DNA from 2 places in the Undibacterium sp. Ji50W genome. Region 2 is predicted to be linked to the other one. Evidence: predicted binding sites of a transcription regulator. Region 2 holds the regulator's gene; the other holds the start of a gene.
The links. Region 2 encodes FliA, which starts transcription of late flagellar genes. Its sites were predicted from a motif close to CTAAAGTTTNNNNNNNNNNNGCCGNTA; they were not measured.
Positions count from the first base shown of each region.

Region 1: a site for FliA is predicted at 7,938-7,964, ahead of fliD (flagellar filament capping protein FliD). Genes of this name have one in related genera too.

Region 1 covers NZ_JBMPOX010000001.1:359,555-370,439, reverse strand. Annotated here, with positions in the region: gene ACO0K9_RS01840 (methyltransferase domain-containing protein) at 1-747, opposite strand, end outside; gene ACO0K9_RS01835 (dTDP-4-dehydrorhamnose 3,5-epimerase family protein) at 744-1,307, opposite strand; gene rfbG (CDP-glucose 4,6-dehydratase) at 1,336-2,475, opposite strand; gene rfbF (glucose-1-phosphate cytidylyltransferase) at 2,500-3,270, opposite strand; gene ACO0K9_RS01820 (tetratricopeptide repeat protein) at 3,267-5,471, opposite strand; gene ACO0K9_RS01815 (flagellin) at 5,911-7,398, shown strand; gene ACO0K9_RS01810 (flagellar protein FlaG) at 7,499-7,882, shown strand; gene fliD (flagellar filament capping protein FliD) at 8,000-10,012, shown strand; gene fliS (flagellar export chaperone FliS) at 10,056-10,526, shown strand; gene ACO0K9_RS01795 (flagellar protein FliT) at 10,533-10,868, shown strand; gene ACO0K9_RS01790 (flagellar hook-length control protein FliK) at 10,874-10,885, shown strand, end outside.
Region 2 covers NZ_JBMPOX010000001.1:59,336-70,220, reverse strand. Annotated here, with positions in the region: gene flgF (flagellar basal-body rod protein FlgF) at 1-123, opposite strand, end outside; gene flgE (flagellar hook protein FlgE) at 197-1,537, opposite strand; gene ACO0K9_RS00355 (flagellar hook assembly protein FlgD) at 1,600-2,268, opposite strand; gene flgC (flagellar basal body rod protein FlgC) at 2,291-2,695, opposite strand; gene flgB (flagellar basal body rod protein FlgB) at 2,761-3,165, opposite strand; gene flgA (flagellar basal body P-ring formation chaperone FlgA) at 3,343-4,074, shown strand; gene flgM (flagellar biosynthesis anti-sigma factor FlgM) at 4,217-4,525, shown strand; gene ACO0K9_RS00330 (flagella synthesis protein FlgN) at 4,528-5,019, shown strand; gene motD (flagellar motor protein MotD) at 5,164-6,000, opposite strand; gene ACO0K9_RS00320 (flagellar motor protein) at 6,034-6,774, opposite strand; gene ACO0K9_RS00315 (RNA polymerase sigma factor FliA) at 6,756-7,487, opposite strand; gene ACO0K9_RS00310 (MinD/ParA family ATP-binding protein) at 7,492-8,334, opposite strand; gene flhF (flagellar biosynthesis protein FlhF) at 8,327-9,661, opposite strand; gene flhA (flagellar biosynthesis protein FlhA) at 9,658-10,885, opposite strand, start outside.

The DNA of each region.
Region 1 (10,885 bases), 300 kb from region 2:
GCTGCCGCCATGGGTTGGCCATTCCTGCACATCAAATATGTGCAGGCCATTGCGTTCAAACACGGCCTTGACCGCGTGCAGGGACAGGTAAGAATAATGCTCATGGTAGGCAGTATCAAACTGGTTTTGCTGCACCATGTTCAACAAGTGCGGAAATTCAAAGCTGGCCACACCCTGATCGCTGAGGATGTCGGTAAAGCCACGGACAAAATCATTGATATCCGGTACATGCGCCAGTACATTGTTTGCCACCGCCAGATCGACCCGTCCCTCGGCGGCCAGCAACTCATGCGCCAGTTCAGTTCCAAAGAAGCGTTCTATGATGCGTATGCCTTTTTCGCGCGCTGCTGTCGCGGTGCTGGAAGTAGGTTCCACACCAAAACAGGGGATGCCAGCTTCCATCACATATTGCAGCAGGTACCCGTCATTGGCGGCCACTTCCATGACCAGGCTTTGTTCGCCCAGCTTAAATTCCTTGCGCATGTCTTCCACAAATCGTTTGGCATGCTGCAACCAGCTTGACGAGCATGAACTGAAATAGGCGTATTCGGCATCAAACAGGCTTTCACGACCGGTAAAGTCTATGGTTTGTACCAGCCAGCAGGCATCACACACCATGAGCTTCATGGGTAGCCAGATTTCTGAGGTGTTCAAGGTATCCGGGCGCAAGTAAGCGTTGGATGGAGGAGCAGAACCCAGATCAAGAAAGCTCTGGGTCAATTCATGGCCACAATGCCTGCACTTCATACATTTACTCCTTGAAAATCTGTATCCAGCAATATTCCACGATTGTCCCGGTCTGACATGTCGCTCACCGCCAGGGGCCAGGTGATGGCCAAACGGCTATCCATGGGGTGCACGCCCATTTCACTGGCTGGCATGTAAGGCTGGCTATGACAATACAACATTTCCACCTCATCCGTCATGGTCTGGAAGCCGTGGGCAAAGCCAGCCGGTATCAGGTAAGAGCGCTGATTTTCGGCAGACAGCAAGACGGCGTGCCAGTGCAGGAAATGCGGTGAGCCTGCGCGCAAGTCCACTGCGACATCCCACACCTCCCCTTTCATGCAACTGACCAGCTTCATCTCGGTAAATGGTGGCAATTGCAGATGCAGGCCCCGTAATGTTCCCTTGCGGGCGGTATAGGTGTGGTTGATTTGTGCTATTGGTGTTGTCCAGCCAAGCTCTTGCATATCGTCGGCACAAAATAGCCTTTGCAGATAACCGCGCTGATCGCCACGCGGCTTCCTTTGCACTATTTGCAAACCCGCTATCGGTGTCGGCAAGAAATCAAATCGCCCGGACATGCTCATCGACCTTTTGTGATTAACAACTTCATACCGGCTGGCCTGGCTGGAATTGTGCAGTAGATTGCGCTGCTTGCAAATAAGCATCCATATCGCGTGCGCACAGCACCTCCGCCGACATGCCATTTTCAAAATCACGGTACCAGCGCATGCTGTGCTCTACGGCAGCATCCAGTTTCCAGCGTGGGACTATCCCCAGTGCCTGCCTGAGCTTGCTGGCATCCAGCGCCAATAATCCGGCTTCATGCGGGCCACTGATTTCGGTAGCGAATGCTATCTGCCCCTTGCCATACGCGGTATGCGCCAGTTGCACCACTTCCCTGACGCTGGCAGCACCATCCGGGCCTATATTCCATGCCAGGCTGGTCGCCGGATTGCTCCAGGCATATTGCGCCAGACATAAATAGGCCGCCAGTGGCTCCAACACATGTTGCCAGGGGCGCACTGAATCCGGCCGCCTGATTTGCAGGGTGTCACCATTACGCCAGGCCCGGACTGCGTCCGGCAACAGGCGGTCTTCTGACCAGTCGCCACCGCCGATGACATTGCCAGCCCGTGCCGCCAGTATGCTGGTGCCCTGCGCTTGCAGGAAAGAAGCGCGATAGCTGGCCAATACCAGTTCTGACGCCGCCTTGCTGGCGCTATACGGGTCATGCCCGCCCAATTCTGCGGTTTCGGGATACGGTGCCAATTGCTCGCGGTTGCGGTATACCTTGTCGGTGGTCACGATCAGCGCAACTTTCACGTCCGTGCGGCTACGCAATGCTTCAAGCAGGTTGGCGGTGCCAATCACATTGGTTTCAAAAGTCGCCAGTGGTTGTTTATAACTGGCTCTGACCAGTGCCTGGGCCGCCAGATGAAACACAATGTCAGGCTGGGCCGCATCCACCGCCTGTTTGACGATGTCAAACTGGCGTATGTCACCAAAGTGGCTATGTATCTTTTTATCAATCTCCAGCGCATCAAACAGATTCGGGCGCGACTCTGGTGGCAGTGCCAATCCATGCACTATCGCCCCCATGCGTGCCAACCAGTTGGCAAACCAGGCACCCTTGAAACCGGTATGCCCGGTCAACAGCACTCGTTTACCGCGCCAAAACCCGGCATCGGGCACGGCATGCTTACTTTGCACACTACTTTGAACACTGTTTTGAACGCTATTTTGCATGCTTACCATCATGTTTACTCATGTTTACCACACGCGCCAAGGCGCATTCCCTGACTGCCACAAATCTTCCAGCAGATTTTTCTCACGCAGGGTATCCATGGGTTGCCAGAACCCGGAATGCTCAAAGGCCATCAATTCCTGCCGCGCCGCCAGGCCGTTTAAAGGCTCGGATTCCCAACTGATGGGGTCGCCATCGATCAAATCCAGTACTTTAGGAGACAGGACAAAATAGCCACCATTGATCCAACCACCGTCACCGCGCGGTTTTTCGGTAAAACCAGCAACCAGGTCACCTTCACGCTCCAGCGCACCATAGCGCCCCGGGGGCAAGACCGCAGTTACGGTAGCCAGTTTGCCATGCGCCTTGTGAAAGGCGATGGAAGCAGCAATATCCAGATCCGCCACCCCGTCGCCATAGGTAAAGCAAAAAGCCTCTTCATTTTGCAGATAACGGGCAACCCGTTTGAGCCTGCCACCGGTCATGGTATCTTCACCGGTATCCACCAGCGTCACCTTCCAGGGTTCGGCATGATGCTCATGCACTTCCATACTATTGTTTTGCATGTTGAAGGTGACATCCGACATATGCAAAAAATAATTGGCAAAATATTCCTTGATCAGGTAACCCTTGTAGCCGCAGCAAATGACGAACTCATTCACGCCGTGGGCCGAATAGGATTTCATGATGTGCCAGAGTATGGGGTGGCCACCAATTTCTATCATGGGTTTAGGCTTGAGATGGGTCTCTTCGGAAATCCGTGTCCCCAAACCGCCCGCCAGGATAACTGCTTTCATTGCTCGGGTCCTTCACAATAGATATTCCACATCTGACGATAGGCTTTTTCTACTGAACGGGCAAATGCCGGTTCATCCATCAGCAGCGACTGTTCCATTTCTGTACGCAAACTGCCACGCAGATGGCGCAAGGCGTCAAGATCATGCGCCAGGATGATTGCTTTCTGGGCGTATTCGTCTTCCGTACTGGCAATCCACTCTTCATGCCCTGCCGCTGTCAGGATACTGGCACCGATACGCCCTACCGATGGCCGGTCCGTCAGAGAGATGAAAGGAATCCCCATATACAGAGATTCCAGCAAAGTCGTCCCGGAATTATGCGGGAAGCAATCCAGGCCGATATCAATATGCTTGAGCACTTCCCACGAAGGTGTACTGAAGCCAATCAGCAGCCTCGATCGGTCGATGCCATAGCGCATGAAGCGCGATGCCATTTCATCCTGCACCTGGGGATCCTTGAAATCGCCGCTATTGATGATCAGTTGTGAATTTGGCATGGCATCAAGTATGGTTGCCCACACCCGCACCACCCTGTGGTTGATACGTGTCGAACGTGACAGACTGCCAAAGGTAATCACCCCGGTTGATTCAAATGGTGGCGGGCCCAGTTCTGCCCTTCTGGTATCCGGCCTGTATACATAAGCAGGCCCATCCAGGCACCAGACTTTTTCGGCAAACAGATGCGCGCAATTGTCGGTGATGGTCGGTTTGTCGGTCAGGTAATAATCGATGGCACTCAGACCGGTGGTATAGCCATATTCCAGCCAATGCAGGGACACCGGTGCGGGCTTGCGGGCAAATACCGGCAGGCGGTTACCATTGGTATGGCCGGCAACGTCGACCAGGATATCGATGCCGTCCGCCCGTATTCTGTCAGCCAGCACATCATCGGTCATGTCACGCGTTGACACCCAATGGTCGATCTGTTTTTTATAATAGGCAGTGACATCGTCTTCAAATGGGGGATTGGCATAGGCGTAGACCTCCACCTGTTCCTTGTCATGCCCTTCCAGCAGCGGCAACAAGAAATATTTACACACATGATTATAGAAAGCCTGGGTCACATAACCCACCTTCAGGCGCTTGCCAGGGATGCGCGCATTCTCAAACTTCTTCCACTGGGCTTTCAGCGGTGCGGCAAAGCGCAAGTCAAATTCATGGTAGGCGTTATAAATCACCTCTGGCGTCAGGTCCGGGTGGTAATTCAGGCAAAACAATAAATTGGTGTAGATCTTGCGATTGAAAGAAGACTGTCCGTCTTCCCTGAACGACAAGGCCTTGATATAAGCTTCGATGGCTGCATCCAGGTGGTTGGCTTCCCGCAGGGTGTCACCATAGGCCGCCCAGATTTCAGGAATATCCTGGGTCAGTGTCAATGCATGCTGACCGCATTCTATCGATTCCTGTACCTGGCCATTCTGGCGCAAGGCATCAATCAGGTTAGGATAAACCTGCAACAGATCCGGTTGCAGCTCCAGGGCATGCCGGTATTGCACAATGGCGAAGCTGTACATGCCGTGTTCACGGTAGGCCAGTCCCAGATTATTAAACAGGTAAGGCAGACTTGGGTCGATCTGTATGGCCCTGGATATATTTTCTATGGCTTCTTCAGTCCTGCCAATAAAGCGCATGGCATTACCCAGGTTATTCAGGCCGACCACCATGGTCGGCTGTATCGCCAGGGCTTTTTCCAGATAGACGATGGCATCGGCACAGCGTTCCAGGGAAATCAGGACATTACCCATATTCACCAGGATGTGCGGATTGGTCGGCAACAGCTCCAGCGCCTTGGTCAATACTATGAGTGCTTCGGGAAATTTAGCCTGCTCGATACGGGCTACACCCAGGTAATCCCAGACTATGCCGTCACGCGGCAGGTATTTGGACAGCCACAAACTGATCTCTTCCAGTTGCACATATTGTTTACTGAGCAGGTATTTATTAAAGATACCGAAAGCGATTTTCCGGTTATCCGGAAAATGTGGCATCACGTCGAATGCCAGTTTCAGGTACTGGACGCCTTCGTCGCACTGGTTCAGGTCACCGCATATCCTGGCCAGGGCATACAGCGCATCCGGATGACGGGGGAAATGCCTGATGATATTCAGGCAAACCTGTTTGGCCTCGGGCAAAGCACCTGCATCAAAGTGCTTGTTAACTTCGCGCATTGCCTTTCGTGCATCAAAACTGGATTTGCTCATGCCTGCGCCCTGATAAGGTGTAATTATTATTCAATAAATAGCCGATATGTTGATCAGCTAAGCTGATTTTGCATTTCTGCTCATTTCCCGGCATTTTTGCGCTGCAATAAAGGCTGCCTTGCCTGCGCGCTGCCTTTTTAAACAGGAAAATACCAGAAACTACTAGCTCAGGCTTATTGTATAGCTAATGAATTCGTTTCCATATGTTAAATAAGGCCCTAAAACTAAATCAAATTTAGCCCTAAAGTATTTAAAAAAAGCGCCGACAAGCGGAAACATCTTTAAAACTTGAGCGAAAAAAATAACATTTATTTTCAGAAACACGCTAAAACTTTTTTAGTCTCTACCGATACCCTTTACAACGGCGGTCCAATAGTCAGCACGAAAGACCAAAGTTTCAGGCTACTACGCCAATTTGAATAACTTAGGGAGAATTACCATGGCTGTCATTAATACCAATATTGCATCGCTGAATGCACAACGCAACTTGACTACATCGCAATCTGCGCTGAACACTTCCCTGCAACGTCTGTCTTCCGGTCTGCGTATTAATAGCGCGAAAGATGACGCTGCTGGTCTGGCAATTTCCGAACGTCTGTCTTCTCAAATCGGCGGCTTGAACCAAGCTGCACGTAATGCGAACGACGGTATCTCTCTGGCGCAAACCGCTGAGGGCGCTTTACAACAGATCGGTGCCAACTTGCAACGTATCCGTGACCTGGCCGTGCAATCTGCCAACGGCTCCAACAGCGTTTCTGATCGTGCCGCTCTGAACAACGAAGCAGGTCAGTTGATTTCTGAAATTAACCGCGTTGCCAGCAGCACCAACTTCAACGGCGTGAACCTGCTCGACGGTAGCTTCTCTGCACAAACTTTCCAAGTTGGTGCCAACGGTACATCAAACGATCAAATCAGTATCGCCTCCATCACCAGCGCAAAATCTAGCGCCCTGGGTGTGGGTGCATCTTCCAGCTACGCTACCACAGTAGCCGGTGCCGGTTCAGTTACCACGACAGCCCTGGCTGCCGGTGACCTGTCCATCAACGGCTTCCAGGTTGGCGCATCTGCAGCTGACGGTGTATCTTTCTCCAACTCCACAGGCAGCGGCATTGCAAAAGCAGCAGCAATCAATGCGATCAGCGGCAGCACAGGCGTAACTGCAACTGTAGGTTCGACAACCATTGCCGGTACAGCCAGCACATCCGCAACAGCGATTGCCTCCGGCGACGTCACTATTAACGGCGTGAATCTGGGTGCCTTGAATGCTTCGACTTCCGGCGCACAACGTGGTGCACAGGTAGCAGCTGCTGTAAATGCGATCAGCACACAAACTGGCGTTACTGCTACCTTCAATACAGCAACTGGTGCAGTTGCACTGGCTGCCGCTGATGGCCGTAACATCACTATTACAGCCAGCACCAACGCTGCTGCCGCTGCTGCCAACACAGGTATTACTGTATCGGCAACTGGCGCAACTGACGTCAGCACCTCGACACTGTCCCTGACTTCCACCAGCTCTGCCGGTATCACCCTGGCAAACGGTACTGGTACTGGTCTGACAGCTGCCAACCTGACTGGTGGTTTCACTTCTGCTTCGGTCACGGTCGGTGCGGGTGTCTCTTCACTGAATCTGGGTACCGCTGCCGGGGCCACCGCCGCGTTGTCGACCATTGATGCGGCGTTACAATCGATCAATAGCTCCCGCGCTTCTCTGGGTGCGTATCAAAACCGCTTCTCTTCCGCGATTGAAAGTTTGCAGACTAACTCTGAAAACTTGACAGCATCCCGCAGCCGTATCCGTGATGCAGACTTCGCCCAGGAAACAGCGGCTCTGACACGCGGTCAGGTCTTGCAACAAGCTGGTACAGCGATTTTGGCTCAGGCTAACGGTTTGCCAAACGGCGTTCTGGCCCTGTTGCGTGGCTAATAGCAGTAGGCTTATGTAAATTAGGTCTATACTTAAAGCATAAAGCATGTCCCCCTGGTCAACATTTTGACCAGGGGTATTTTTCTTGAAGGAAAAGATCATGGACATCCGATCGATAGGGAGCACTTCTCAATCTGGACAACTGATCACGGACAGACCAGCAGGAACTGACGCCAGTGCATCGGTACACAAGTCAGCGGCTGCTTCAACGCAAACCATCGATGCCGTCAAAGCTGCATCATCTGCATCGTCACCGCCAAGCATCGATAAAGTGACCAAGGCAGTCGACGATATCAATAAAACTATCCAATCTCTGTCACAGTCTCTAGAATTCAGTGTTGAGGAACATAGTAATAAAGTAGTCGTAAAGGTAATTGACCAGCAGACTAAAGAGGTATTGCGTCAGATTCCTTCCGAAGAAGCCCTTGAAATATCGCGTTCGCTAGATAAACTGCAAGGTCTCTTAATCAAACAGCAAGCTTAATCATTTATTTATTCAGTCTTACACCTAAATTTTAAATTGGCACGTAAATTCCCCTCTAAAGTCTAGTTTGCCTTAGCCGATAATTTAGTACAGTACGGTCTGACAAGGGGGAATAACGTGGGCATACAATCAACAGGCTTAGGCGCCAATCTGGACGTCAACGGTCTGATTTCAAAGTTAATGACGGTCGAGAGTCAGCCCCTGACCACATTGGCAACAAAAGAAGCCAGTTTTCAGGCCAAGCTGTCTGCGTATGGCACGCTGAACAGCGCACTCAGTGTTTTTCAGTCAAATGTTACCGGCCTCAGCAATCTGGGCACCTTTCAGTCACTGACTGCATCTGCTGGCGACAGCACTATCCTGTCAGCCACCACCACCAGTGTTTCCACCCAAGGCAGCTATAACGTCAATGTGACCAAGCTGGCACAGGCACAAACCATTTCCAGCGCAGGCCAGGTCAGCTCTACGGCCAGCATAGGCAGTGGCACCAGCACCACCATCAACTTCGAGTTTGGCACCATTACCGGTGGCACTTCGGCAAATGGTGTATATACAGGCTCCACCTTCACCCAGGATGCGACACAGTCGATAGGCACAGTCACGATAGATGGTGCCAATAATTCACTACAGGGCATACGCGATGCCATCAATGCCGCGAATGTAGGCGCAACTGCAGCCATTGTTGGCGACGGTAGTGCCACCCCTTACCATCTGGTTCTCACATCAGCCAAGACTGGTGCGACATCCAGTTTGAAAATCACGGCCACTGGCGATGCCGCCATACAAAGCCTGGTCAATTATGATCCGGCCGGCACCCAGAACCTGACAGAAACAACAACAGCACAAAACGCCGCGCTGACGGTCAACGGCATTGCCATTTCCAGCACGTCGAATGCAGTAACCGGTGCGATACAGGGCACCACACTGAATCTGAGCAAAGTCGGCACCACCAGTTTGTCACTGAGCGCCAATACCAGCGGTATCCAGTCGGCCATCAATGGTTTTGTAAAAGGTTTCAATGATTTCCAGTCAACATTAAAATCTCTGACTGGTTATGATGCCAGTACCCAGAAAGGTGGCATCCTGATCGGCGACTCTACCGCCAGGAACGTGCAAAGCCAGATCAGGTCGACATTAAGTGCAGCCGTCAATGGCCTGGGCGGGAACATTACCACCCTGTCCAGCATAGGTATCAGCTTTCAAAAAGATGGCACGCTTTCAATTGACTCATCCAAATTGCAGACGGCCCTAAGCAACAATTATTCAGAAATAAGCGGCTTGTTTGCTTCCGTCGGCAAAGCTACGGACAGTCTGGTCGGGTATAGCAGCTCGACTACGGCAACCAAGCAAGGTGCATATGGTCTGGAAGTAACCGCAATTGCTACTCAGGGCGGCTTAACGGGTAATCTGGATCTGACTACGGGCAACACGACCATTGCAGCCAATACCACCATCAATGTCACGCTGAATGGAAAAACCGCTGCCGTCGCACTGGCAGCAGGCTCGTACACTGCATCGTCGCTGGCGACGCTGTTGCAAACATCGATCAATGGCAATTCCACCTTCAAAGACAATGGTTCCACCGTCACTGCAACTATTGATGGCAGTGGTTTCCTGAAATTGCAATCGACCAACTATGGCAGTGCATCCAATGTCACCCTGGCGGATGGCACTGGCACTGGTGCTGCCAGCCTGACAGGTACTGTTCTTAACGGCACTGCCGGGGTGGATGTTGCGGGCAAACTGAATGGCATTACTGCCGCCGGCTCAGGGCAATACCTGACGGGTGCCACCGGCTCCGATGCAGAAGGCTTGAAAATACTGATCAGCGGTGGCGCACTCGGCGCACGCGGTACGGTCAATTTCTCCAGGGGTTATGCGTCGCAGGTAACTTCCCTGCTTTCCACGGTGGTCGGCACCTCTGGTTCAATTTCCAGCGCAACCGATGGTATCAACCGCAGCATCAAGGATATCGGCAAGCAGCGCGATATCCTGAACAGCCGCCTGTTTGACACAGAAGCACGTTATCGCGCGCAATTTACAGCCCTGGATACGATTGTGAGCAGCCTGAACAATACAAGTTCATTCCTGACACAGCAACTGGCGGCATTGACGTCCAGTACGAAGTAAAAGTAGTTAGCAGAATAGAAAATATCAGAGAGGATTAACCGCTATGTTTGGCTCATCTCAAGTACGTGGTGCAAATGCCTATGCCAAGGTCGGTATAGAGACTGGCGTGGTTGCTGCCAGCCCCCATAAATTGATCGTGATGCTTTTTGAAGGCGCAATCGTGGCGATCTCCAATGCTTCACAGCACTTAAGCAATGGAGAAATAGCCTCGAAAGGCCAGTCGATTTCCAAAGCAATTGCCATTATCGAAAATGGTCTGCGCGCCAGTCTCGATAAAAAAGTGGGGGGTGAAATAGCCGACAACCTTGACTCCCTGTATGAATACATGACCGCCCGCCTGATTAAGGCGAATCTGGAAAACAATGACGGCATGCTCAACGAAGTCAGAAATCTGTTAAAAGATCTGAAAGCCTCGTGGGAAGCAATCGCACCTGCCAGTGAAGCCGTCATGGAAGCGCCAAAAATGAACGTTGACCCACTGTCTCCTCGTCCTGCCAACTTTGTTGAGGCTTGAATCAAGATGAATAGTCTGGAACTGATTACATTGTACGAAAATGTTGCAACGATTACGGGCAATATGCTGGAAGCCGCCCGTTCGCGCGACTGGGAACTCTTGGGGCGACTGGAAAGCGATTGCTCAAGCCGTGTCCAGTTATTGCGTGAAAATGAAATCCCTTCCGATCTACCAGCCGATATGCGTGACAAAAAAATCCGCATCATCAAGCAGATACTGGCAGACGATAAGGAAATTCGCGATATTACCGAACCCTGGATGGCGCAATTATCGGACATGATGAAGAGCTCCAGCACCAGCCAGAAACTCTCCCGGGCTTACGGCGCTGGCAATAGCGCCTGACGCATATGCCTGCGCGG
Region 2 (10,885 bases):
AAAAGAATCCAGCTGCGCCCGAAAGCCGGTGGTGGTCACATTCGCCAGGTTATTCGACGTCGTCGCCTGCTGTTCGAGGATGTGCTTGGCACCTGTCATCGCGGTATACACTAACCTGTCCACAACATCCTCCCTGTCTGCTTAATACGGGCCATAAAAAATCGTTTCAGCTTAGTTTCAGCTTAACTTCAGCTCATTAACGCAGGTTGACCAGCGTCTGCAATACCTGATCCTGGGTCTTGATGGTTTGCGCATTGGCCTGATACACGCGCTGGGCGGTAATCATATTGACCAGCTCACCCGTCAAATCGGTATTCGAATCTTCTGTCGCGGAGGAAGTCAGACTACCCAGGCTGCCGGAATTTGGCGCTCCTACCAGGGCAGCGCCTGAAGTTGCGGTTTCTATCCATTGGTTATCACCGGTCGATTGCAAGCCGTTCGGGTCGGTGAAATTAGCCAGCACCACCTGGGCCAGCACGGCAGTTTTACCATTGGTGTAACTACCAACGATAGTGCCATCCTTGGACGTATTGAACTTCGACAGTTTGCCGGAAGCGTATCCATCCTGGGTATTCTTGCTGACGCTGAAATCAGAACCAAACTGTGTCGTACCAGTGAAATCATATTTGATATCCACAGCAGTATTGATTGGCGTTACCGCGCCAGTACTGACCGGCACGACCAGTTGCATGGCTTTGGGGTCAGTGAGAGAAAAAGCTGGCGTTGCAACAGTCAATTTACCCAAATTATCAAAGCCGATACGACCAATAGAGTTGGCAGTTGCACCAGGACCTGCAATCAATACCCCATCCACTGTTGCAAACACATCCCATTCTATGGTGGCAGGTGCAGTAGGTGGCGTGGCCACATTCAGGTTATCCACTTTCACAAAGAAAGACTGCACCACGTGTGAGTTACCCAGACTGTCAAAGACGGCAATCGAGGTCGAGCTATCGTACGTGGTCGGATCGGTCGCGCTAAAAGCGACTGGCGTAATCACTGGTGGAATGGTAACCGGTGTCTGTGTACCAGGGACAAGCTTACGCGAATCCAGGTTCATGACCGCATTGATAACTGAGGTTTGTGCCGGCGCAATATCAGAGGTATTGATGTTAATCGGCGCAGCTGCACCGGTAGACAAAACACCCGCGGCATTGGCAACATAACCAGTTAATTGCGCCCCCTGGGCATTCACAATATTGCCAGTTTTGTCCAACTGGAACTGACCGTTACGCGAATACGTGACGGCACCATTGGTGGACATACGAAAAAAACCGCCGCCATTGATCGCGATATCGAGCGGGTTATTCGTCGAAGTGATATTTCCCTGCGTGAACTGCTGCACCACCCCGGATACCTTGGTACCAATACCCACAGTGCCGCCGGAAGAACCATTGAGCGAGTTGGCATAGACGTCAGCAAACTGCGCCTGTCCCTGTTTGAAACCGACGGTACTGGCATTGGAAATATTGTTACCAATGACGTCCAATGATTTGGAAGCAGCATTCAGTCCGCTCAAGCCTTGTTGAAAACCCATGATTTTTCTCCGTTACTTTGTATAGTTCATTGACACTGTTTGATTCGGGATCGCTCCAGACATCAATAGATTTGTTTCACATCACTCATGGCGACATCACCTACATTAGCCACATTCAATTTCACCCCCGAAGAACCCGAAGTAATACTCGATACCACACCAAAAGCCAGATTGGTACCCGCCAGCTTCGTGTCACCCGATTTCGCAGTCACGTCAAAAGTGTAGACGCCATTGGCGGCAGTGGTACCGGCATCGGTTTTACCGTCCCAGGTCAATGTACTCACACCCTGCGGCAAGGCGTCCACGCTCATTTTCCTGACGACGGCACCAGCACTGTCGCGTACTTCAACATCAACCTTGGTCGCCGACTGTGGCAAGTCCACCGCATAGATGCCCTTGCCGTCAGTAACCGTCATCGTATTACCTGGGGCGATCACGCCATGGCCTATCATATTCGCCGCCTGCAGGTTCTGGCTGGCCAGAAAATTGGCATTCATCGCTGTGACTGTGGTATTCAACTTGTCGATACCACTCACTGTTGACAATTGCGCCATCTGGCTGGTCACCTGAGCATTGTCCATGGGGTTCAGCGGATCCTGATTTTTCAACTGGGTGACCAGCAAGGTCATGAAGCGATTTTGCGCATCATCGGTAGCGTTGGCAGCGGTCTTGCTGGCATTCATCGTCGCCAGCAAAGTTGGATCAACGGTATCAGTCTGTATGGTGGTCATTTTCTATTCCTTTACACTAAACTTATTGACCCAGAGTCAATGTTTTCAACAACATGGTCTTGGCCGCATTCATGACTTCCACATTATTCTGGTAAGAACGCGATGCTGATATCATATTGACCATTTCTTCCACCACATTCACGTTGGGCGTGGCGACATAACCCTTTTCATCAGCCAGCGGATGCTTGGGGTCGTACATCAGTTTAGGCGGATTACTGTCTTCTACAACCTGATTCACCTTGACGGCGGTGGAAGCCGTACCCGCCATAGGCACGGCACTGAATACCACCTGCTTGGCTTTATATGGCTGGCCGTCCGAACTGGTGACACTATCGGCATTCGCCAGGTTGCTTGACACCACGTTCAGACGCTGCGATTGAGCACTCATGGCTGAACCGGCAACATTAAATACATTAAAGAGTGACATGATGATGGTCCTTGTATCTATGCTTCTATTCTGTGTTTCTGTTTAACCCTGAATTTAGCCCCAATTCAACCCTGAATGGCTGCCAGCATATTTTTAATCTGCATATTGATGATGGTCAGGCTGGCCTCATAACGCAAGGCATTGTCGGTGAACTGATTGCGTTCCACATCCATATCCACCGTGTTGCCATCCACACTACCCTGTATCGTAGGCCGGTACTGGGCTGCCACACCGGCTACCATGGTCGATGTATCCATATGCTGACTTGCCGTTTTATTCAGCGCCGTTGGCGACTGCGTCAGGTTCTGATGCAGGGCATTGCTCAGCGCTGCCGAAAAATCAACATCCTTGGCCTTATAATTCGGCGTATCAGCATTCGCAATATTCGATGCCAGCAATTGCTGACGCTGCCCTCTGACGGACAAAGCCGCTTCATGAAAGCGCAAGAAATCATCCAGTCCACCAGCCATCATTTTCTCCTTTACCACCGGTCAGGCATGCCCACGGTTTGCTATACCTTGCATATTATTCGCCACCGGGCAAGTTTGATCAGGCAATCAGAACGAGAAAAACCTGCTTATTCCCGCTTTCAAAAACCTGCAGGAATCCTAAAATGGAATCCAGAACAGATAAACGCAGGAATCAGGATGAAACTCCCACTACTCCCACTACAAACAGGCAAACGCTGGTCGGCATGGCTCTTGATGGCGCTGGTGGGCGCGAGCGGGGTGGCACAGGCAGCCAGCGCTGCTACAGCGCAAGACCCGGCCCAACTCAAGCAGGTGGCTCTTGATTTTCTGACATTGCAAACCAGCGGCTTGAACGGCGAAGTGCAAATCACCGTCGCCGACGTTGACAAACGCCTGAACCTACAGGCCTGTGACGCCCTCAACCCCTATTTACCGCCAGGCAGCAAGCCCTGGGGCAAGGTGACCCTGGCCATCAAATGCGGCGCACCCGCCACCTGGCTCATCTATTTGCAAGCCAATGTGCAAGTGACGGCTGATTATTATGTGACTGCCAATGCCATTTCCCATGGGCAAGTCATTACCATGGCCGATCTGAGCAAATTACGCGGCGATATTTCAAAATTGCCGGCCGGTGTCGTCACCAGCCCTGAACAGGCTGTCGGCAAAAGCATGCAGATGTCACTGGCTTCCGGCAGCATATTGCGGGCAGATGTCCTGAAGAGCCCGGCAGTAGTACAGCAAGGGCAATCGGTACGGGTAATCAGCACTGGCCCTGGCTTTCAGGTGGCTACCGATGGGGTAGCGCTGAACAATGCTTCGGATGGACAAGTTGCCAAAGCGAAAACAAGTTCGGGACAGACCATTAGCGGCATCGCCAAAAATGGTGGCATCATAGAAATAGTTTACTAGCAAAAAAACAAGCAAAAAGAATGCCTGAAAGAAACATTATTAAGATGGTGCAATATTTTTTTGAGGTAAGGTTAAAGTTTAAAATTACACAGCCGATAAACTGGATGTAGATGTTTGTAATTCCCACACTGAGGGTATCGCTGTGAAAATTGATGACGCACTTAACAAGACCTCAGGGCTTCCCGTAAGCCCGCAGCAGGCACGCACGGAAAAACCGGCAGATAACACGCCGGCACCTGTTGCGAATTCGTCGAAGGTGCAAATTTCGACCCTGTCCACGCAATTGCAGGCTCTGCAAAGCACACAGGCAAGCAATGCTGTATTCGAGACGAAGAAGGTGGAAGAGATCAAGCTGGCCATTTCTGAGGGACGCTTTCAAGTGAACTCGGAAAAAGTCGCTGATGGGCTTCTGGAAACAGTCAAAGACTTACTTAACGCAAGAAAACGCTAGCCATGAGCCCAACAAGTTCCGGACATACCGCAATTGAACAATGCCTGAAGGAAGAAGTCGTCACCATGTCTTCCCTGGCTGAATTGCTGAAAAAAGAGCAGTCCGCACTTGTTGATAGCGATGTCAGCTTACTCAACGATTACACCCAAAGCAAAGGGCAACTGGTAGGCAAGATGTCCGAGCTGGAAAAAAAGCGCAATGCGTTTCTGACACAACTTGGTTACCGGGCAGACCTGGATGGCATGAAGGCGTATTTGCAGCAAGCTGGCCGTGCCGATGATGCAGGTACACACTGGGATCAGCTTCTGCAACTGTCGATGCAGGCAAAAGAAGACAACAAGACCAATGGTCTGTTAATTAATCGCCGCCTGGCACAAAGCCAGGCCATGTTAAGCGTATTACAACAGGGAAACCAGAACGCTTCCCCCATGTATGGCCCGAATGGCCAGTCCACGATCAGGGGCACATCAGGCAAGGGCTATATCGCCACCTGATACGGCCGACAGATGCTTCCCATAAAAAAAACAGACCCTCGGGTCTGTTTTTGTTTTAGCGTGCCAAACACAATGCAGTCTCGCATCAAAATCTCACATCTGAGTCCAGCATCAAAGTCTAGCATCACCGTTCGCATCACAATTTTATCGCAGAGGCGTCGTCACAGCAGCCGGCACCGATACCGGCGCTGGTACAGCCACAGAAGCTGGCGCCGCTGGCGAGATGGGCACATCCACTACCGGCTCTGGTAATACCGCCAGTATGGTCACCGATACCCGGCGGTTCCTGGCCCGGCCCTCGGTCGTGTCATTGTCACTGACCGGCAATTTCGCCCCCTGCCCTACGGCTGTCACCCTGATTTCATCGACACCGTTTTCAGTCAGCAACCTGGCCACCGTGCTGGCGCGTACCGCCGACAATTCCCAGTTGGAAGGAAAAATCGGGTTCTTGATGGGGATATTATCGGTATGCCCCTCGACCTGTATGGCATGGGTATCGGCCTTGAGGACGCCTGCAATCGCTTTCAAGGCCTGCACCGAATCTATATTCAGGCGTGCCTCGCCTGGTGCAAACAACAGGCTGGCATTGATTTCTATGGTGATGCCGCGACTGGTCTGACTGACCCTGACCTTGCCTTCCCGCACCAGCGGTTCCAGCACTGTCATGATATCCTTGGCCATGGTCGTCATTTGCGCCTTTTCTTTACGCAAGGCTTCATTTGCGCGGCTGTTTTTTACCAGAGGCAGCGGGTCAAGCTTGACAATGGGTTCATTCGGCCTATCCACGGTCTTGGGATTCACCATGACCTTGCCAAAAGCCCCGGTCAGCGAATTCGACAAGACCCGGTATTTGCCCTCATTCAGAGAGGAAATCGCATACATCACCACAAAGAACGCAAACAACAGGGTAATAAAATCGGCGTAAGAAACCAGCCAGCGATCGTGGTTCTCGGGTTCTTCGTGGTATTTTCTTCTGGCCATAGGGTTCTTTAAGGCATCACAGCAGGCAAGCCATCAATTTCTATGATTGGTTAATCGCTCTTCCACCACGCGTGGGCTGTCGCCCAGGGCAATACTGTAAAAAATATCAGACAACATTTCCCGCCGCGTGACTTCCCTGTTGATGATCTCTTTGAGCTTGTAACTGACCGGCAAAAACAACAGATTGGCCATGCCCACGCCATAAATCGTTGCCACAAAGGCCACCGCAATGCCGCCGCCCAGCTTGGATGGGTCAGTCAGGTTTTCCATCACATGTATCAAGCCCAGCACCGCACCCAGAATACCGATGGTGGGCGAATAACCGCCCGCCGCTTCCCAGATCTTGGCAGCCTGGCGCTGTTCCATCTCATACAGCGAAATATCAACATCCAGGATATCCTTGAGCCGGATCGGGTCGATGCCATCGATCACCAGGCGCAACCCCTTGCTGATGAAGGGATCGATTGACGCATTCATATAGCGTTCCAGGCTGAGAAAGCCCTCTCTCCTGGCGACCACACTCCAGACCAGGGCTTCTTCAACATTCTTTTTGCTGTTGTCCGGCGGCTCTGACACCACCCAGCGCAACATGCGTACGCCCCGCATAAAGGCCTTGATGCGGCTTTGCATCAGCACCGCACCGATAGTACCCACCACTACGATGACAAAAGCGGCTGGCTGCACCAGGGAAGAAAGACGGCCACCTTCCAGCAACTGACCAGAAACGATGCCGACAACTATCAGTAAAAGTCCGACTATGCTAGCCCAGTCCACGCCTTCTCCCTTAAGTACGCCCTGAGCCTGGCTACCGCCTGACTATGCAATTGCGACACCCGTGATTCGGAAACACCCATCACGGCCCCGATTTCCTTCAAGTTCAATTCTTGCTCATAATACAAGCCCATCAGCAATTTTTCACGTTCGGGCAAGCTGTCAATCGCCCCGATCACGGCATCACGGAAATCATCATTCAACAAATCCTGCAGGGGATCGCCCGACAGGTCAGAACAATAATGATCGAGGAAATGCTCTTTGGTGTCGGCGTCATGAAAGTCTTCGTAATACACCAGTTGATGGCCGCCACTATCGGTCAGCATGTCCTGGTATTCCTCCAGCGACAGCTTGAGTGACTTGGCGACCTCGGTTTCCAGAGGTGGCCTGCCCAGCTTTTGCTGCAGGGTATTCATGGCATTTTCTATCTTGCGCATGTTCTGGCGTACGCCGCGCGGCAACCAGTCGCTGCTGCGTAACTCATCCAGCATGGCGCCACGTATGCGCTGCACAGCATAGGTTTCAAACTGGGCACCATGCGTGTCTTCATAGCGGTTAACTGCATCCAGCAAACCTATCATGCCCGCCTGCACAAGATCATCCACCTCCACACTGGGAGGCAGACGCGCCTTCAACTGGTAAGCAAGGCGCTTGACCAGTGGGGCGTGCTCCCGGAGGAGGAAGTTTTTATCTGACTTTCCGCTAGCGGTGTACATGTGATTATATTCCGAGACCGACACCCAGCTCAGGGACTCCCTCTAAACATAATGTCGAACGCGCAGTCGTCGCCAATTGTTCCGCCAGCCGGGAAAAAGCCAGCGAAGCACGCGCTTTTGGAAAAGCATCAATCACGGAGCGTCCCAAATGCGCAGCCTTTCTTACATGTTCATCTTCCGGCACATGGCCGACATAGTGCAAAGGCACAGCCAGATAACGGCTGGCAGCCTGCGCCATATTTGTGTAAATCAATCTCGCCTCATTTTCTGATGCGCCGGATACCAGAATACCGTAACCGCGCCTTCCTACCCTGTTGCTGACCCGCTTGATCAGTCCGTATGCGGCCTTGATCATATGCGGATCGGCAGAAACCTGTATCACCAATTCACTGTCATCCAGTGATGCCAGCGCAAATGCGTCATTCGCATTGATGTCGCCATCGACCATCACCAGGTCTGCCTGGTTTGCCACGACATCAAACACTTTGGTCAGTTGCCGTGCACTTTCTGGCGGCAAAGCCGACGACAACGACGCCTGCCTGGTCAGCATCGTCACCGACAAGCCAGCAGCCACCATTTTGATCGCTTCCTTCATTGTACGCTGTTGTCTCGCTACATCCAACAAGGTACGATCATTGCTTGCATTCAGCCAAGCACCCACGCTATTGTCCGAGGCCCGCGCATCGATCATCAATACCTCACTACCCTGCTTTGCCAGCGATACACCCAGATTAACCAACATGCCACTTTTTTCATCTTCCTTCAAGGCCGACAGGAAAGTGAACACCCTGGGTTTGGGGCTGGCCAGCATGCGGCGCAAGCCTTCTGCCTGATCAAAACTAGCCAAGGGACACCTCCCTGGACACAGCAGCACGCGCACCATTCCCGGCACCCATGGTGCCAGCCATCAGCAAAGGCAATTCTTCATACAGCAGGCGGAAGGCGGCTGTCTCGCGTTTCAGTTTAAAGGCACGGTCTATCAGGTACAGCTTATTGGCGATATGCAGATCTTCTGGCACCCGCTGGCCGCTGGCAACGTAATACACCATGAGTTTCTGACGTATCGCAATATCCAGCGCACCACCTATGGTGGCAGCTTCGTCCAGCTTGGTGAAAATACAACCCGCCAGACCATTACCCTGGTAAGCGCGTACCACTTCGCTCAGGGTTTCGCCGGTGGAGGTAGCATTCAGGCACAGCAGGCGCTTTACCGGAGTGTCTGTTCCTGACAACATGGCAACCTGTTCGGTCACCATTTTATCGCGCTGACTGACACCCACAGTATCAATCAATACCGTATGCTTGTTCTTGAGTTCGGACAAGGCGATGCGCAAATCTGCCTCATCCTTGACGGCATGCACCATGACGCCGAGTATCTTGCCGTAAATGCGCAATTGTTCAAAACCGCCAATACGGTAGCCGTCAGTAGTGATCAAGGCCAGTTTGGAAGGCCCATGGCGCATCACGCAACGCGCCGCCAGCTTGGCCGTGGTCGTGGTCTTGCCGACGCCGGTCGGCCCTACCAGCGCATACACACCGCCTTTTTCCAGCATTTCGTTTTCATTGTCGATGGTGGACAGATTACGCACCAGCGTATTCTTGATCCATTCCAGGCCATTTTCGACCTTGCCAGCTTCCGGCAATTTTTCTACCAGATAGCGTGACAAGCCTGCACTGAAACCCGTGGCCAGCATTTCACGCAGGATTTCTGCCTTCTGCGGATGCCGCTTCTGGGTCTGGGTCCAGGATATTTCTGCCAGTTGTGACTCCAGCATGCTGCGCATGGAGCGGATTTCCGACATCACATTATTCAATTCACCAGCGCTGACAGCAGCTTCAATATCGGCATCCAGGGCGATCGCCGGTTTCAGCGGTCGACGGATGACGGCCGCTGCTTCAACTTGTGCTTCAGCCTGATAGCGCGGTGCAAAGCGTGGTGTATCGGGTATGCGTGGCACTGGTGGCGCTGGCGACACTGATGGTGACACCAGTGCTGGCGCTTCATCACCGGATGAAGGTGCAATGGCACTGATGGCTTCATCCGCCATGGCCAGTATCTCGACCTTGCCGCCGACATTGCGGTTGGACAAAATCACCGCATCAGCGCCCAGGGCATCCCGCAACATGCGCAAAGCTTCGCGAGAAGTATTTGCGGTAAATTTTCTGACGTTCATGATTGCGCTCCAACCAGGCTGGTGACTTTAATTGTTTTTGTTTCAGGTAATTCTGCGTGCGATAAAACTTTCAGTTGCGGCACCGTGCGACGCAAGAAGCGCGACAGCAAGGCCCGCAGCGGTGCTGGCACCAGCAAGACCGGTGTCAGGCCCAACTGTTCCTGGTGCTGGGCAGCGGCTTCGGTCTGGGTCGCCAGTGTGTCGGCCAGACCCGGCTCAATCCCGGCACCATCGGCACCACTGGTCTGCAGGGCTTGCATCAGCAGGCGTTCCAGACGGTTATCCAGCGTCATGACGGTCAGTTCATTCCCGGTCGGGAAGATCTGCTGCACGATGGCACGGCCAAGCGCAATCCGCACCTGGGCAGTCAGCTCAGCGGCATCCTGGGTATGCATGGCCTGCTCTGACAGGCATTCGATGATGGTACGCATATCGCGGATATGCACGCCTTCAATCAACAGGTTCTGCAAGACTTTTTGCAACACAGACAAAGGCAGGATTTTCGGTACCAGTTCTTCCACCATCTTCGGCATATCCTTGGCCAGGTGATCCATCAGCAACTGCACTTCCTGACGACCCAGCAACTCGGCAGCATGTGAAGTGATCAAGTGATTCAGATGCGTGGCGATGACGGTGCCCGAATCGACGACGGTATACCCCATCGCCTGCGCCTGATCGCGCATGCCGCCATCGATCCATACGGCAGGCAGGCCAAAGGCCGGATCATTCGTGACCGTACCAGGCAAATTGCCAGTGACCATACCCGGATTAATCGCCAGATACTGGCCGCTAAGGGCTTCACCAACACCGACTTCCACCCCTTTGAGAGTGATGCGATAGGCCGAAGGCTTGAGTTCAAGATTGTCACGGATATGTACAGGCGGTGACAAAAAGCCGACTTCCTGCGCAAATTTTTTGCGTATACCCTTGATACGACGCAGCAACTCGCCTCCCTGATTTTTATCCACCAGCGGGATCAGGCGGTAACCCACTTCCAGGCCCAGGGTATCGACCGGCAAAATATCCTGCCAGGTGGCTTCTTCCATCTCTTGCGGTGCGGCTGCGGGCGCATCCTGTTTTTCATCCATGGAGGGCGGCATCTGATTGCGTTTGTTCAGCAGATAACCACCGCCGCACAAGATTGCAGCCAGCAAGATAAAGGCGATGTGCGGCATGCCGGGTATCAAACCCATGCCACCGATAATACCGCCGGTAATAATCATG